4 regions of the Streptomyces sp. NPDC005494 genome follow, and region 2 is predicted to be linked to each of the others. Evidence: riboswitches for the same ligand, from Rfam matches in the RefSeq annotation. Region 2 holds a riboswitch; each other region holds the start of a gene.

The links. Region 2 has a riboswitch for cyclic di-AMP ahead of ACFYQ6_RS10340 (NlpC/P60 family protein). Riboswitches for the same ligand answer to the same signal wherever they lie in the genome.
Positions count from the first base shown of each region.
Region 1: linked by a shared signal. The riboswitch ahead of ACFYQ6_RS15805 (M23 family metallopeptidase) and the one ahead of ACFYQ6_RS10340 (NlpC/P60 family protein) in region 2 are both predicted to bind cyclic di-AMP.
Region 3: linked by a shared signal. The riboswitch ahead of ACFYQ6_RS27710 (transglycosylase family protein) and the one ahead of ACFYQ6_RS10340 (NlpC/P60 family protein) in region 2 are both predicted to bind cyclic di-AMP.
Region 4: linked by a shared signal. The riboswitch ahead of ACFYQ6_RS06040 (LysM peptidoglycan-binding domain-containing M23 family metallopeptidase) and the one ahead of ACFYQ6_RS10340 (NlpC/P60 family protein) in region 2 are both predicted to bind cyclic di-AMP.

Region 1 covers NZ_JBIAJR010000004.1:478,930-483,132, reverse strand. Annotated here, with positions in the region: gene ACFYQ6_RS15815 (pitrilysin family protein) at 1-294, shown strand, start outside; gene ACFYQ6_RS15810 (M16 family metallopeptidase) at 321-1,703, shown strand; cyclic di-AMP (ydaO/yuaA leader) riboswitch at 1,913-2,084, shown strand; gene ACFYQ6_RS15805 (M23 family metallopeptidase) at 2,098-2,892, shown strand; gene ACFYQ6_RS15800 (GntR family transcriptional regulator) at 3,148-3,846, shown strand; gene ACFYQ6_RS15795 (HPr family phosphocarrier protein) at 4,012-4,203, opposite strand, start outside.
Region 2 covers NZ_JBIAJR010000003.1:71,644-75,846, forward strand. Annotated here, with positions in the region: gene ACFYQ6_RS10335 (hypothetical protein) at 1-277, shown strand, start outside; gene ACFYQ6_RS10340 (NlpC/P60 family protein) at 333-1,487, opposite strand; cyclic di-AMP (ydaO/yuaA leader) riboswitch at 1,486-1,645, opposite strand; gene pcrA (DNA helicase PcrA) at 1,901-4,203, shown strand, end outside.
Region 3 covers NZ_JBIAJR010000010.1:283,835-288,037, forward strand. Annotated here, with positions in the region: gene ACFYQ6_RS27700 (cytochrome P450) at 1-801, shown strand, start outside; gene ACFYQ6_RS27705 (transglycosylase family protein) at 907-1,908, shown strand; cyclic di-AMP (ydaO/yuaA leader) riboswitch at 2,200-2,371, shown strand; gene ACFYQ6_RS27710 (transglycosylase family protein) at 2,372-3,058, shown strand; gene eno (phosphopyruvate hydratase) at 3,552-4,203, shown strand, end outside.
Region 4 covers NZ_JBIAJR010000002.1:3,918-8,120, forward strand. Annotated here, with positions in the region: gene ACFYQ6_RS06020 (aspartate aminotransferase family protein) at 1-100, shown strand, start outside; gene ACFYQ6_RS06025 (XRE family transcriptional regulator) at 161-775, shown strand; gene ACFYQ6_RS06030 (DUF6126 family protein) at 861-1,031, shown strand; gene ACFYQ6_RS06035 (tyrosine-protein phosphatase) at 1,064-1,888, opposite strand; cyclic di-AMP (ydaO/yuaA leader) riboswitch at 2,291-2,479, shown strand; gene ACFYQ6_RS06040 (LysM peptidoglycan-binding domain-containing M23 family metallopeptidase) at 2,484-3,398, shown strand; gene ACFYQ6_RS06045 (SGNH/GDSL hydrolase family protein) at 3,564-4,203, shown strand, end outside.

The DNA of each region.
Region 1 (4,203 bases), on a different contig from region 2:
CCCACGCCCGAGGAAATGGAACGGGCGCAGGCGCAGTTGGAGCGCGAGTGGCTGGACCGGCTCGGCACGGTCGCAGGCCGTGCCGACGAACTGTGCCGCTACGCCGTCCTGTTCGGTGACCCGCAGCTCGCCCTGACCGCGGTGGGCCGCGTGCTCGACGTGACGGCCGACGAGGTCAAGGAGGCCGCCCGGGCGCACCTGCGTCCCGACAACCGCGCGGTCCTGGTCTACGAGCCGGTCGAGCCGGCCGACGAGACGGACGGCACCGACGCGCACGAAGGGGCCGACAAGTGACCGACGCCGCCGTGACTGGAGTAGCGATGCAGTACCACCCGCAGCCCACCGCCGGCGAGGCCAGGCCGTGGGCCTTCCCCGCGCCCGAGCGCGGCGCCCTGCCCAACGGCCTGACCGTGCTGCGCTGCCACCGCCCCGGCCAGCAGGTCGTGGCCGTGGAGATCTCCCTCGACGCGCCCCTGGACGCCGAGCCCGAGGGCCTGGACGGCGTGGCCACGATCATGGCGCGGGCCCTGTCCGAGGGGACGGACAAGCGCTCCGCGGAGGAGTTCGCCGCCGAGCTGGAGCGCTGCGGCGCCACCCTGGACGCGCACGCCGACCACCCGGGTCTCCGGGTCTCCCTGGAGGTCCCGGTCTCCCGGCTGGCCAAGGCCCTCGGCCTGGTCGCCGAGGCGCTGCGGGCCCCCGCCTTCGCGGAGAGCGAGATCGAGCGCCTGGTCGGCAACCGGCTCGACGAGATCCCGCACGAGCAGGCCAACCCGGCCCGCAGGGCCGCCAAGCAGCTCTCCAAGGAACTCTTCCCCGCGACGGCACGGATGTCGCGTCCGCGCCAGGGCACCGAGGAGACGGTCCGGGGGATCGACGCCGCGGCCGTGCGCGCCTTCTACGACGCCCATGTCCGTCCGTCCACCGCGACCGCGGTCGTCGTCGGCGACCTCACGGGGGTGGACCTCGACGCCCTGCTCGCCGACACCCTCGGTGACTGGTCGGGCAACACCGCCCAGGCCCGCCCGGTCCCTCCGATCACCGCGGACGACACCGGCCGCGTGGTCATCGTGGACCGTCCCGGAGCCGTGCAGACGCAGCTCCTGATCGGCCGTATCGGGGCGGACCGGCACGACAGCGTGTGGCCCGCGCAGGTCCTCGGCACGTACTGCCTCGGAGGCACGCTCACCTCGCGGCTGGACCGCGTGCTGCGTGAGGAGAAGGGCTACACCTACGGTGTCCGGGCGTTCGGCCAGGTGCTGCGCTCCACCGCCCCCGGTTCCTCCTCCGGAGCGACCGGCGCCGCGATGCTCGCGATCAGCGGCTCCGTGGACACCGAGTCCACCGGGCCCGCGCTCGACGACCTGTGGAAGGTCCTGCGCACTCTCGCGGCCGAAGGGCTGACCGACGCCGAGCGCGAGACCGCCGTGCAGAACCTGGTGGGTGTGGCCCCGCTGAAGTACGAGACGGCCGCGTCGGTGGCCGGCACGCTCGCCGACCAGGTCGAGCAGCACCTGCCGGACGACTACCAGGCCCAGCTCTACGCGCGGCTGGCCGAGACCGGCACGGTCGAGGCGACCGCGGCCGTGGTCAACGCGTTCCCGGTGGACCGGCTGGTCACCGTGCTCGTGGGGGACGCGGCGCAGATCGCCGAGCCCGTCCGGGCACTGGGTATCGGTGAGGTGTCGGTCGTCAGCGGCTGAAAGCGGAGATTTCGCTTCGGGGCGTGACAGAACGGACCCCGGTGGGCACATGCCCGCCGGGGTCCGTTCGTCTGTCCGGTTTGGCATCGAAGATGCGTATATGCCCTGTGGGATGTGCGACATAAGGCCCTTTCCGTTTGGTTCCCCGAAGCGGCCCGACCTACCGTCAGCGCGGCTGTTCGTCAGACGTATGCCGCGCCCGCGGCGCCGGACAGTCATCGCCGAGTCCCCGTCAGGCGCGAGCCTGGGGAGCCGGGGACCCATGAAGTCCCTGGGGTGAATCGGGCACCCCCGCGCCTCGCACGAGACGCGGAGGGGCTCGTAGGAGACCTTCCTGCTCCGAACCCGTCAGCTAACCCGGTAGGCGAGAAGGAAGGAAAGGACCAGCCCTTACATGGCGTTCATCCGTGCCACCGGGAAGCACCGTGCCCCGAGCCGCCTGACGCGCAGGAGCGCCCACGTCGCCGGCATCGCGGCCCTGGCCACCACCGGCGTCATCGGCGCCACGGCCTCCCCGGCCCTCGCCGCGGATTCCGAGTCCGTCACCGCGAGCAGCACCGGTCTGACCCAGACCGTCTCCCTCGACCTCACGCTCGCCGCCCAGATCGACGCCCAGGCGGATGCTCAGCAGCACCAGGCCGAGGTCGCCGCCAAGGCGAAGGCGGAGGCCAAGGCGAAGGCCGAGGCCAAGGCGGAGGCGAAGCGCAAGGCCGAAGCCCGCGCCAAGGAGGCCCGCGCGGCCGAGGCCCGTGCGGCCCGCGCCGCCGAGCGCGCCCGGCTGAACGCCTTCCACCTCCCGGTCGCCGGCTCCCACGTGACCACCGGCTACAAGTCGGGTGGCGCGCTGTGGTCCTCCGGCAGCCACTCCGGAGTGGACTTCCAGGCGGCGTCCGGCTCCTCCGTGGTCGCGGTCGGCGCCGGTACGGTCGTCGAGGCGGGCTGGGGCGGTGCGTACGGCAACAACATCGTGCTCCGGATGAAGGACGGCACCTACACCCAGTACGGCCACCTCTCGTCGATCGGTGTCTCGGTCGGCCAGAGCGTCACCTCGGGCCAGCAGATAGGCCTCTCCGGCTCGACCGGCAACTCCACAGGCCCGCACCTGCACTTCGAGGCCCGGACCACCCCCGACTACGGGTCCGACATGGACCCGGTCGCCTACCTCCGCGCCCACGGCGTCCAGGTCTGACCGGTCTCCGCACGACGACGCTCCGCACGAAGTTCCCCGCTCGTCGCCGGAGTTCGGCACGAAGGCCCCGGCTCACCCGCCGGGGCCTTCGCCGTGCCCTGGCGGGTGCCCTCGGAGCATGCGCGGAAGTGTCCGACGGCCAAAAGCAATCCACGGATTCCACCCCGCCATCGGAAATTCCCGCGGATTGCAATAGAGTCACAGAACAGGCGTCGATCGGCCGCGTTTCGCGGGGATTAAGGCGGAGGTTCGGACATGCGCATTCCCGCGCATTCGGTATGCACGGCGATCCGTGACGACATCGTCTCCGGTGTCTTCGAACGCGGCAGCCGCCTCACCGAAGAGGTGCTCGCGCGACGTTACGGCGTCTCACGCGTCCCGGTGCGCGAGGCGCTGCGCACCCTGGAGTCCGAGGGGTTCGTCGTCACCCGCAGGCACGCCGGGGCCTGCGTCGCCGAGCCGACGGAGCAGGAGGCCGCGGACCTCCTGGAGATCCGCATGCTCCTGGAGCCCCTCGGGGCGGCCCGGGCGGCGCAGCGACGCACCGACGCCCACCTCAAGGTGCTCCGAGGCCTGGTCAGGCTGGGGCAGGAGCGGGTGCGCCGCGGCGAGGGGGAGGATCTGCGCTCGCTGGGCAGCTGGTTCCACGAGACGCTGGCGCAGGCGTCGGGCAGCCCCGCCCTGATCGCGCTGCTCACCCAGCTCCGGCACAAGATCACGTGGATGTACTCCGTCGAACAGCCCGCCCGCCCCGCGGACTCCTGGGCGGAGCACGGTGCCCTCGTGGACGCCGTGGCGCGCGGGGACGCCGAACGGGCCAGGGCGCTCGCCGCCCAGCACGCCGAGCGGGCCAGCGCCGCGCACCGGCTGCGCCGGCCGCCCGGCGGGACGGCGGGCGGCGTGCGGGTGAGGACTTCGCAACACCCCGTAAACATCGCGGGAGCACGTCATTAACAATTGCGCCGTATACAAAGAAGGTAATTGTCGCGGGGCTTTGTTTCTGCTGCCCTAATTCGGGTGCGAGGTGTGCCGCTGCCCGTTTGTGAAACAGAAAAGCCGCGGCTCCCGGAGAGGGGGTGCCGCGGCTTATCCGCAGAAAGGATTCCGGACCGGCCGGATTCAGACGGTCTCCGGGAGCTCCTCCAGCCCCTCGGCGACCAGCTTCGCCAGACGGTCCAGAGCGACCTCGGCGTTGTCCGCCTCGGAGGAGAGCACGATCTCCTCGCCACCCTGGGCGCCCAGGCCGAGCACCGCGAGCATGGAGGCGGCGTTCACGGGGTTGCCGTCCGCCTTGGCGATCGTCACCGGGAC
Region 2 (4,203 bases):
GATGAAGGCCATGGGGGCGGGCACGGCGCGCTTCGTGCCGGCCATGCTGCACGGTGCGCTCACCATGCTCGTGACCGGCGTCGCGCTGGTCGGGCTCAACCAGGCCGACGACCAGGCCGTGAACAACGTCAAGATCGGCGTCAAGCTGCTCGTCCTGATCGTGATCCTGGCGCTCGTCTACGTGAAGCGGGACGAGGAGAAGGTGGGCAAGGGGGCGTTCGCGGCCGTCGGCGGGCTGACCGTCGCCAACATCTTCATCGCCACGCTCTGGACCTGAGCGCGGACGGGCGGGCCCGGGTGCCGGGCCCGCCCGCCGCTGGTGCCCCCGAGTGTCACGCCGGGCGCACGCTGCCGTAGATCGGCATGTAGTAGATCGACTCCTCGCGGACGTTCGCGCCCGGCTTCGGCGCGTGGATCATCATCCCGTCGCCCTTGTAGATGCCGACGTGGCTGATGTCGTCGTAGAAGAACACCAGGTCACCCGGTTGCAGATCGGCTGTGGCGACCCGGGTGCCGACCTCCACCTGGTCCCAGGTGGTACGCGGCAGATCGACGCCCGCCGCCTTCCAGGCGGCCTGGGTGAGCCCGGAGCAGTCGTACGAGGACGGGCCCGTCGCCCCCCAGACGTACGGCTTGCCGATCTGCGCGGCGGCGAAGGCTAGGACCTTGTCGGCCTTGGAGGCGTAGCCGCTGTCGGAACCCGTGCCGCCGGACCCCGTGCCCGCCTCCTCCTTCGCGGCCTCCTCCGCGGCGGCCTGGTCGGCCTTCTCCTTCGCGGCGGCGGCCTGCCGCTTCGCCAGCTCCTCCGCCTTGCGCTCGGCCTCCGCCTCCTTCTTGCGCTCCAGCTCGGCGAGCCGGGCCTTCTCCTCGGCGGTCAGCTGCGACAGCAGCGAGCGCGCCTCGGCGAGCTTCTCCTGCACCTGCTGCTTGCTGGTGCGCAGCGTGGCCTGCGACTCGGTGAGCGTCTCCAGGCTCTTCGTCGCCTCGACGCGCTTCGCCGCCGCCTCCTTCTGCTGCGTGCGGAAGTCGGCGACCGCCTTCTGCTGCTGGCTGGTCATCCGCGCCATCAGCTGGTCCTGGTCGAAGTACGACTGCGGGTCGTCCGCGAGGAAGAAGGTCGCCGTCGGCGCGATCGAGCCGGTGCGGTACTGCGCGGCCGCGTAGTTGCCCAGCTCCCGGCGCGTCTCGTTGAGCTTGTCGGCCCGCTTGGCCGCGGCCTCCAGGAGGGCGTCCACCTCGGAGCGCTGCTGGGCGGACGCGTCCTTGGCCTTGTTGTACTTCTGCGTCGCGGTGCCGGCCTGCCGGTAGAGGGCGTCGACCTTCTTCTGGACTTCCTCGATGCTGGGCTTCGGCTCGGCAGGGGCGGCCGTCGCGCTCTGGGTGGAGAGCAGGGTGACGGAGGCGAGTGCCGCGGTCGTGAGACCGACGGCGGGGGTGGTGGTGCGCACCCGTGTGCGCGGCTTGCGATGCGAGGCCAAGGCCGGCATCTCCTTCCGTGGACCGCCTACCGGGTTAGCTGTCGGGTTCGGGCGGAACGGAAGGCTGCCCTACGGTCGGTGGAGACGGACCGATTCACCCCGGTGCTGCGTGTGGGTCCCCGGTTCCGGGCTCCCGCGGGGAAGTACGGATTCGGCGGGGGTGCCCGTGCGGCGCGGTTCGCCTGAGGGGATACGGGGCACCCGTCGGAGCACGCTAGCCAACCCGTGGTGTCCCTGTGAAGGTTGATGTTCGATATGCCCGATACATTTTCGTGACCTTTTCGCGGCGGCGGTCCGCGCGGCCGTGAGCGCTCCCGGAATCTCACACTCCGTGGGCGGCGTGTCTCGGTACGCGCACAGCTCCGCCCCTTGTCGCCGATGCGGCCCGGGCTGTCGGTGCGGCGGCCTAGACTCGTGAGGCGATGAGCAGCCTCTTTGACGACAGTTTCCTGACCGGCCTCCAGCGATCGGAGGACGGCCCCCCGCCGCCCCCGGAGGAGCACGCCCCCGAAGCGGTGCCCGAGGGCCTCTTCGAGGACGTCTTCGACGCGCCTCCGCCCCCGCGTGACGCGTACTACCGCGACGGCGCCCCGCGCCCCGTCATCGACTCCGCCGCGCTGCTCCACGGGCTGAACACCGAGCAGCGTGCCGCCGTCGTGCACGCGGGCTCGCCGCTGCTCATCGTCGCCGGGGCGGGCTCGGGCAAGACCAGGGTGCTGACCCACCGCATCGCCCACCTGCTGGCCGAGCGCGGGGTGCACCCGGGGCAGATCCTCGCGATCACCTTCACCAACAAGGCCGCGGGCGAGATGAAGGAGCGCGTCGAGCAGCTCGTGGGACCGCGCGCCAACGCCATGTGGGTCATGACCTTCCACAGCGCCTGTGTGCGGATCCTGCGCCGCGAGTCGAAGCTCCTCGGCTTCACCTCGTCGTTCTCGATCTACGACGCGGCGGACTCCAAGCGGCTGATGGCGCTCGTCTGCCGCGACCTGGACCTTGACCCGAAGCGCTACCCCCCGAAGTCGTTCACCGCGAAGGTCTCGAACCTCAAGAACGAGCTGATCGACGAGGAGACCTTCGCCGGCCAGGCCGCCGACGGCTTCGAGAAGACGCTGGCCCAGGCCTACGCCCTCTACCAGGCGCGGCTGCGCGAGGCCAACGCCCTCGACTTCGACGACATCATCATGACCACGGTGCATCTGCTCCAGGCCTTCCCCGACGTCGCCGAGCACTACCGCCGCCGCTTCCGGCACGTCCTGGTCGACGAGTACCAGGACACCAACCACGCGCAGTACACCCTCGTGCGCGAACTGGTGGGACCGTCCGGAGAGGCGGAGGCGCCCGGCGAGCTCTGCGTCGTCGGTGACGCGGACCAGTCGATCTACGCCTTCCGCGGCGCGACCATCCGCAACATCCTCCAGTTCGAGGAGGACTATCCGGACGCGACCACGATCATGCTGGAGCAGAACTACCGCTCCACGCAGACGATCCTCTCCGCGGCCAACGCCGTCATCGAGCGCAACGAGAGCCGGCGCCCCAAGAACCTGTGGACGAACGCGGGCGAGGGCACCCGGATCGCCGGATACGTCGCCGACACCGAGCACGACGAGGCGCAGTTCGTCGCCGACGAGATCGACCGGCTGACGGACGCCGGTGACGCGAAGGCGGGCGACGTCGCCGTCTTCTACCGCACGAACGCCCAGTCCCGTGTCTTCGAAGAGATCTTCATCCGCGTCGGCCTGCCCTACAAGGTCGTCGGCGGGGTGCGCTTCTACGAGCGCAAGGAGGTCAGGGACGTCCTGGCCTACCTCCGTGTCCTCGCCAACCCCGAGGACACCGTCCCGCTGCGCCGCATCCTCAACGTGCCCAAGCGTGGCATCGGCGACCGGGCCGAGGCGATGATCGACGCCCTGTCGATGCGCGAGAAGATCTCCTTCCCGCAGGCGCTGCGCCGTGTCGACGAGGCGTACGGCATGGCGGCCCGCTCGGCCAACGCCGTGAAGCGGTTCAACACGCTCATGGAGGAGCTTCGCACCATCGTGGAGTCCGGTGCGGGCCCCGCCGTCGTGCTGGAAGCGGTCATGGAGCGTACCGGCTACCTCGCCGAACTCCAGGCTTCCACCGACCCGCAGGACGAGACCCGTATCGAGAACCTCCAGGAACTCGCCGCCGTCGCCTTGGAGTTCGAGCAGGAGCGCGCCGAGGAGGAGGGCACGGGGACGCTCGCGGAGTTCCTGGAGAAGGTCGCGCTCGTCGCGGACTCCGACCAGATCCCCGACGAGGACGAGGACGGCTCCGGCGTCATCACACTGATGACCCTGCACACGGCCAAGGGTCTCGAATTCCCCGTGGTGTTCCTGACCGGCATGGAGGACGGGGTCTTCCCGCACATGCGGGCGCTGGGGCAGGTGAAGGAGCTCGAGGAGGAGCGCCGGCTCGCGTACGTGGGCATCACCCGCGCCCGCGAGCGGCTGTATCTGACGCGGGCGGCGATGCGCAGTGCGTGGGGTCAGCCCTCGTACAACCCGCCGTCGCGGTTCCTGGAGGAGATCCCGGACCAGCACCTGGAATGGAAGCGCAAGGGACCGATGGCCGCGCCGGCGGGGCCGACGTCGGGGATCACCTCGTCGCTGTCCTCGGCGCGCTCGAAGGCCGGCCCGTCGGGCTTCGCGACCCGGCGCACCACCGACAAGCCGGTGGTCACCCTGGTGGTCGGGGACCGCGT
Region 3 (4,203 bases), on a different contig from region 2:
CTCGGAGTGCCGCGCGAGGACCAGGACGACTTCCGTGACTGGGCGGGCATGATGATCCGGCACGGCGGCGGTCCGCGCGGCGGGGTGGCCAGATCGGTCAAGAAGATGCGTGGCTATCTCGCCGAACTGATCCACCGCAAGAGGGAGAATCCCGGTGACGACCTGATCTCCGGGCTGATCCGGGCGAGCGACCACGGCGAGCACCTCACCGAGAACGAGGCCGCCGCCATGGCCTTCATCCTCCTGTTCGCCGGCTTCGAGACGACCGTGAACCTCATCGGCAACGGCACCTACGCGCTGCTGCGCAACCCCTCCCAGCGCGCACGCCTGGAGCGGTCGCTCGCCGCCGGGGAGACGGACCTGCTCGCCACGGGCATCGAGGAGCTGCTGCGTTACGACGGGCCGGTGGAACTCGCGACGTGGCGGTACGCCACCGAACCCGTGACGCTGGGCGGACGGGAGATCGCGGCGGGGGACCCCGTCCTGGTGGTGCTGGCCGCCGCCGACCGGGACCCCGAGCGCTTCCAGGATCCTGACACGCTGGATCTCGCGCGGAGTGACAATCAGCACCTCGGATACGGACACGGCATCCACTACTGCCTGGGGGCGCCGCTGGCCCGGCTGGAGGGTCAGGTGGCTCTCGCGACGCTGCTCCGCCGCCTCCCCGACCTGCGGCTCGCTGCGGAACCTGCCGATTTGCGGTGGCGCGGCGGGCTCATCATGCGTGGACTGCGCACGCTTCCCGTGGAGTTCCGGCCGGGGCGCTCCGGCGAAGAAAGTGACAGCCTGTCAACTCCGTGACTTTCACGTGATCTCCGCTGCATCGACTTGTGACACACGTTCGAGTAGGGCTAGGTTCACCGTTCGACTCACCCGTCACATGTCAGTCACACGGAAGGCAATCCCATGGGCTCCGCGACCGGCAGACACCGTCGCCCTCGCCAGGCACCCGCCATCGTCGTCGCCGCAGGCGTCACCGGATCGGCCATCGCCATCCCGCTGCTGGGCGCGGGCGGCGCGCAAGCCGCCGAGGCCACGACCTGGGACCGGGTCGCGGAATGCGAGAGCGGCGGTATGTGGAGCGCCGACCTCGGCAACGGCTACTACGGCGGACTGCAGTTCTCGCAGGACACCTGGTCGGCCTACGGCGGTACCGCCTACGCGCCCCGGGCCGACCTCGCGAGCCGCTCGCAGCAGATAGCGGTCGCGGAGAAGGTGCTGGACGACAAGGGCCCGCAGGCCTGGCCCAGCTGCGCCGTGATCTCCGGGCTCGCCCTGGACGGGACGCTGCCGGGCATCGACCCGGGCGGCGAGCCGTCCGACGGGTCCACGGAGAGCCCGTCCCTGTCCGGGACCCCCTCGTCCAAGGCCTCGGCCCAGGCGGACGCGGCCAAGGGCACCGAAGGGAAGACCGAGGACACGTCCGAGGGCGGGACGGACGAGGCCGGCGGGGCCGACTCCTCGGCGAGTGCCGACGCCTCGCCGTCCGCCACCCCGTCGCCCGAGGAGTCGGAGACCGCCGGCACCTCGAAGGGGGACGCGGCGAAGGGCGGTAAGCACCGTGGCACGCCCGCGCCCGAGTCGAGCGCGGAGTCGGACCTGGAGGACGGGCGTGAGTCCGGTCGGCACGCCTCCCGTGGCGACGCGGACGCGCGCCAGGACGCGGACGGCTCGTACACCGTCCGTACGGGCGACAACCTCTGGGCGATCGCCGACGCGCAGGAGCTCCCGGGCGGCTGGCCCGCGCTCTACGAGGCCAACAAGGACGAGCTGGGCTCCGACCCGGACCTGATCCTGCCCGGCCAGAGTCTGGACCTCGACCTCACGGCGGAGGCAGAGGACACCCAGGACACGCAGGATGCGAAGGACGGTCAGGATGCCCAGGCGAAGGCCTCGGCGGACAACTGATCCAAAGCGGGAAAACGCCCCTGAATCAGGGGTAGTTCAGAGGCCTATGTCCACTTATGCGTAAGTGAGACATGGGTCTCTTTGCTGTCATCGGGGCGCCCCGTCCGTCCGGTCCGTCCATATTGGCTCCGACCTGCGCAAACGATCCGCGGCCCCGCACCAGTACGTGCTGATTAGCCGTTATGTCCATCTTTGAAAGTAGGGGTTGGGTGTGTTTACGGTCGGAGCCGCTCGCACCGCGGGCACCTTCGACCGTCACGCCGAATCCTGCCGTCGGCCGAAGGGGAACCGACGCGTAAAGCGCCGTAGGCAGGAGCGGGGGACCCAGGTAGGCGCCGGGCCCGGCCGTCGGAAGACGGGTACGGGTACGGCTCGGGGTGAAGTCGTCCGCGAGTGCGGGCGACCGGGCAACTCACAGGCCCGAACCCGACAGCTCACCTCGTAGGCGTCGGTGAGGAGAACCATGCTGCTTTCCAGCAAGGGCAAGCACCGTCGCCCGTCCAAGGCCGTCCGTGTCGCCACCCTGGCCGGTGTCGCCGGTGCCGCCGTCGCCGTGCCGCTGATGGGCGCCACCAACGCCTCGGCCGCCTCCGTCCAGACCTGGGAAGCCGTCGCCCAGTGCGAGTCCGGTGGCAACTGGTCCATCAACACCGGCAACGGCTACTACGGCGGTCTGCAGTTCTCGCAGTCCAGCTGGGCCGCCGCCGGCGGTACGCAGTACGCCGCCCGTGCCGACCTGGCCACCAAGAACCAGCAGATAGCCGTGGCCGAGAAGCTCCTCGACCTCCAGGGCCCGGGCGCCTGGGCCTGCGCCGGCGCCGGCGGCCTGACGAACGACGGCGTGGACCCGGGTGTCGACACCGGCTCCGGCACGGCCGAGAAGGCCCAGCCGGAGCGCACGGCCGAGCAGCCCGCCTCGCGCAGCGAGACGCGCACGGAGCCGAAGGCCGAGAAGACCGTCACGACCCCGACCGGCGAGAAGGTCGAGAAGGGTGACGGCGAGTACAAGGTGAAGGCCGGAGACACCCTCGGCAAGATCGCCGACGCGAAGAAGGTCAAGGGCGGCTGGGAGAAGCTGTTCGAGCTGAACGACGACATCGTCGACGACGCCGACCTGATCTTCCCGGGTCAGCAGCTCCACCTGAAGTAGCCGGGACCACCTGAAACGGTCAGGTCCCACCTGAGGTGGATCCGGGTCCCGCGCCCTGAAGCGGTACGGGTTCCACCGAAGCGGTACAGGTTCCATCCGGAGTGGTCCGGGGTTCCTCCTCCTGCCCCGGAGTCCCGGCCCGGCGCGCCCACCCCCCTGCGCGCCGGGCCGGGGCCGTGTCCGGCGCCGCGCAGGCGCCGCGGAACCGTCCACGCAACCCCCTCGGAACCGTCCACGGAGACCCTTCGGGGCCGGACGCGGCACCGCCGGGCGGCCCCGGCCGTCGGGGCCCGCGGGACGCGCCTTCGTTCAACTGTTGTAGTTACTTGCCAGTAAAATTCTGGAGCTTTGCCCGTAATGCAGGTCCTTGGGTCCTTTTTCGTCCCAGGGGACGGGCGGACGGCCGACGGATCAGGCAGAGCCGGTTAGGCTCGTGCCGCAAGGCCACAGTGACCCTGCACAACCAGTGTCAGATCCCAGAAGGAGATGCCTCGTGCCGTCCATCGACGTCGTCGTAGCCAGGGAAATCCTCGACTCCCGGGGCAACCCCACGGTCGAGGTCGAGGTTGGCCTCGACGACGGCAGCACGGGACGTGCTGCTGTTCCGTCCGGCGCCTCCACCGGTGCGTTCGAGGCCATTGAGCTTCGCGACGGTGACCCCAACCGCTACCAGGGCAAGGGCGTCGAAAAGGCCGTCCTCGCCGTGATCGAGCAGATCGGCCCGGAGCTCGTCGGTTACGACGCCACCGAGCAGCGCCTCATCGACCAGGCGATGTTCGACCTGGACGCGACCGAGAACAAGGGCTCCCTCGGCGCCAACGCCATCCTCGGTGTCTCGCTCGCCGTGGCGCACGCCGCGTCCGAGGCGTCCGACCTCCCGCTCTTCCGCTACCTCGGCGGTCCGAACGCGCACCTGCTGCCCGTTCCGATGATGAACATCCTGAACGGCGGCTCGCACGCCGACTCCAACGTGGACATCCAGGAGTTCATGATCGCGCCGATCGGCGCCGAGTCCTTCTCCGAGGCCCTGCGCTGGGGTGCGGAGATCTACCACACGCTCAAGAAGGTCCTGAAGACCAAGGGCCTGTCCACCGGTCTCGGCGACGAGGGCGGCTTCGCCCCGAACCTCGAGTCCAACCGCGCCG
Region 4 (4,203 bases), on a different contig from region 2:
GACCGCGTTCACTGCCGTCATGGACGACGCGCACAGTGGTGGCGGGCTGATGTGGGACTTCGGCAGGACGCTGGTGAAGCAGGCCGTCGCCAACCGCTGAGGGATTTGCCTCTGAGGCAATAAACTTGCCTCAGAGGAAAGATCCTGGCCCAATGGAGTCATGAATCCTTCTGACGAAGGGGTGGCCGACGAGCTTCCAGGGGTTGCGCCACGCCTGCGTGACCTGCGCCGCAACCGCGGTCTGACCTTGGAGGCCGCGGCCGGGCGGGCCGGACTCTCGCCCGCCCACCTCTCCCGGCTCGAAACGGGCCGGAGGCAGCCCTCGCTGCCCATGCTGCTCGGACTCGCCAGGGTCTACGGTACGACCGTCTCCGAGCTGCTGGGCGAGATGCCGCCCGAACGTGACGCGATCGTCCGTGGCGGTCCCCTCGAAGGCGCGCCTGGCGGCGACGGCGGCTGGCTCTACCGGCAGGCCGGAGGCTCGGGCCGGGCGATGCAGGCGCTGCGCGTGCGTGTGCCGTACGGCACCGAGGGCGACCTCGTGCGTGTGCACCCCGGGGAGGAGTGGCTGTACGTCCTCGACGGCAGGCTGCGCGTCGTGCTCGGGGACACCGTGCACGACCTCGATCCGGGTGACAGCGCGCACTTCGACTCGCTCACCCCGCACAGGATCGCCGCGCTCGACGTCGGCGGGGCGCGGCTGCTCTTCGTCCACACGCTGCTGCAGAGCCCCACCGCGGAGCTGTGCCTCGGCGGCGGGGCTCACCGTCTCTGATCCGGCACCGTCGCCGGTCCGGCACGCGCCCCAGCCTGCCGACCCCTTGTCACCCCGGCCCCCGCGGCCGGAAGAGAGGACCGTCATGTCCGATTCGGAGCACTACGACCCGCTGACCCCGCGCAGGCAGAAGAGCGCGGACACCCACGAGCGGAGGATGCCTCGCGGCGTCGTCATCCGGCTCTTCGCCTACCTGGTGGCCGGCCACGTCGTCGCGGCCTTCCTCTTCCTCCTCTTCAGCGTGGCCGGCAAGTGACCGCTGTGGCGTCCGGAGGCTGACCGCCGGCCTCAGGCGTCCTCGACGAGCCGCTCGCGCAGCTTCGCGCGGGTGGCCGCGTCGATCTTGAGTCCTTCGAGGAGATAGCGGTCCGTGCCGCCCCAGACCTCCTCGATGGTCTCGAACGCCGCCGCGAGATAGTCCGGGTGGGCGCCGAAGAGCGGATTGAGCAGTTCCATCACCTCGTCCGACATCCCTGCCGACGAGGTGTCGCTCCGCCGCACCTTGTAGCGCCGGTGAGCGTCGTTGGACTTGAGGTAGTCGGCCTCGATGGCCTCCTTCTCGACCCCGACGGCCAGCAGCGAGACCGCGACGGACAGCCCAGCCCGGTCCTTGCCCGCGGCGCAGTGCATCAACGCGGGCACACTGTCCTCGGCCAGCGCGTGCAGTACACGGCTGTGCTCGGCGGTGCGGTCCTTGATGATCGCGCGGTACGAGGCGACCATCCGCGCCGTGCCCTTGCCGTCGGCCAGGATCGAACGCAGCTGCTGGATGTTGCCGTCGCGCACCAGTCGCCAGAACTCCGCACCGTCGGCCGGGTCGGAGAGGGGAATGCTGACATTCCGGACTCCCGGCAGCTCCACGTCATGGCCGTCGAGCTTGTGGTCGGCCGCGTTGCGGAAGTCGAAGACCGTGTGCAGGCCGAGCCCGGAGAGGAAGGCGGCGTCCTCGGGGGTGGCGTGGGCGAGGTGGCCGCTGCGGTAGAGGCGCCCGTAGCGGACCCTGCCGCCGTCGACGGTGGGGAGGCCGCCCACGTCACGGAAGTTGCGGACACCGGTCAGCTCGACGTCCGTCGTCCCGGCGCCGGCCGGCGGGACCTCTGGCAGCTGCGTCACAAGGGCTCCTGTGGTGTCTGGCGTCGGCGCCGCTCGCCGACGGGGGCACGCTCGCGACGATACGACATGGCTGCACCTGCCAATCGTCTCGGGCGCGGCTCGGTGAAATGGGGTGACCGGTCGTATGGGTTGGTCAGTGAAAGCAATGACATGTCCGTATTGGTGTATTTAGTCGAACATGCTCTGCTTGTACGGGAGATGGTGTGAGGTGGGTGAGCGGGATCATATCCGTGACGGTGTGTGGCGGAGCCGCCGGTGGGTATTCCTGACGCCGCGCGGAATGCCAAGATCCGTAATCCACGGAGGGTGACGGGAATTCCGCGCGGAAATTGAAGCGCCGATTCCGGTGCGCAATCCGTGGCTTGTTCCCGGCGACCCGGCTCGCTTACGGTCACGGTCAATCCGGATGGAACGCCTAATCCTGCCGCCGTCCGGAATCCGCACCGACACACGTGTGGCAGGAGCGGGGGAACCAGGTAAGCCGCCGGCCGGAGGGATCCGGAACCGGCTCGGGGTCAAGTCGCGCACCGCGCGGCCGGGCATCTCCAGTCCGCACCCGACAGCTCACCTCGCAGGCGCCGGAGAGGAATGCCCCATGCCCGCAAAGGGTAAGCACCGCCGTACCAGGACCAGCCCGATCTCGCGCGGCATCCTCGCCGTGGGGACCGGCGGCGCCGTTCTCGCCCTGCCGCTGATCGGCGCCACCGGCGCCAACGCGGCGGAGCAGTCCGCACCGGCCGCCAAGACGGCCGCGCAGAGCGCGCCCGCCGCGGCCAAGAGCACCCCGAAGACCTACTCCGTCGTCGCCGGCGACTACCTGGCGAAGATCGCGGCGGAGAAGAAGATCAAGGGCGGCTGGCAGAAGCTTTACAAGGACAACCGCGAGGTCGTCGGCGGGAACCCGAGCCTGATCCAGCCGGGCATGAAGCTGGTTCTCGGAGCCAAGGCGTCCGGTTCCGCGGAGGCCGCGCCCTCCAAGGCCGCGCCCTCCAAGGCAGAGACGGCCGAGAAGGCGGCCGCCCCTGCCGAGAAGGCTGCCGCTCCGGCGGAGAAGACGGCGACCACGACCTCCACCGAGTCCGCCGCGTCGGAGGGCAACACCTCCGGCTACGCCGCCCCGGTCGAGAACCCCAACGTCACCACCCAGTACCGCGCCTCGGGCGCCAGCTGGTCCAGTGGCTACCACACCGGTTCCGACTTCCAGGCCGCGTCCGGCACCAGCGTCCGGTCCATCGGCCCGGGCACCGTGGTCTCGGCGGGCTGGAGCGGCTCGTACGGCAACGAGGTCGTCATCCAGCACAGCGACGGCATGTACTCGCAGTACGCCCACCTGTCCTCGCTGGAGGTCTCGGCCGGCCAGACCGTCACCGGTGGCCAGCAGATCGGTCTCTCCGGTTCCACCGGCAACTCCACCGGTCCGCACCTCCACTTCGAGGTCCGCACCGGCCCGGGCTACGGCTCGGACGTCGACCCGATCGCCTACCTGCGTTCGCACGGCGTCTCCATCTGAGACCCGGCGCCCTGAGGGCGAGGCAGGAGGGGCGGTGCGCCACGGCGCACCGCCCCTCTTCTTATTCCGGCTTTACCAAAAACTGACCGGGTGGTCTTTCTCACCACCCGTCAACCCCTTATTACGGTCGCGTAGGTCACATTCGAAGGTGCAGGATAAGCGCTTGTGGCAGACGATTCGAGAAACAACCAACGAGGCATCATCGGGTCGTACGCAGCGATTGGCGACAGCTTCACCGAAGGCGTCGGGGACCCTGGCCCGGACGGTGCGCTCGTCGGCTGGGCGGACCGGCTCGCGGTCCTCCTCGCGGACCGGCTCCCGGTCCCGCACGCGGTGGTCGCTCCTGTGGACGACACGCACGGGAACTTCCGGTACGCCAATCTCGCCGTACGCGGACGCCTCCTCGACCAGATAGTCGAGGAACAGGTCCCCCGCGCCAAGGAGCTGGCACCTGATCTGGTGAGCTTCTGCGCGGGCGGAAACGACATCCTCCGTCCCGGCTCCGACCCGGACGACGTGGCAGAACGCTTCGAACGCGCGGTCGCCGAGCTGACGCAGACGGTCGGCACCGTCATGGTCACCACCGGCTTCGACACCCGCGACATCCCGGTGCTCAAGCACCTGCGCGGCAAGATCGCCATGTACACCGCGCACGTCCGGTCCATCGCCGACCGCTACGACTGCCCGGTCCTGGACCTGTGGTCCCTGCGGTCCGTGCAGGACCGGCGCGCCTGGGACAACGACCGTCTGCACCTCTCGCCCGAGGGACACACCCGGGTCGCGCTGCGCGCCGCCCAGGTCCTCG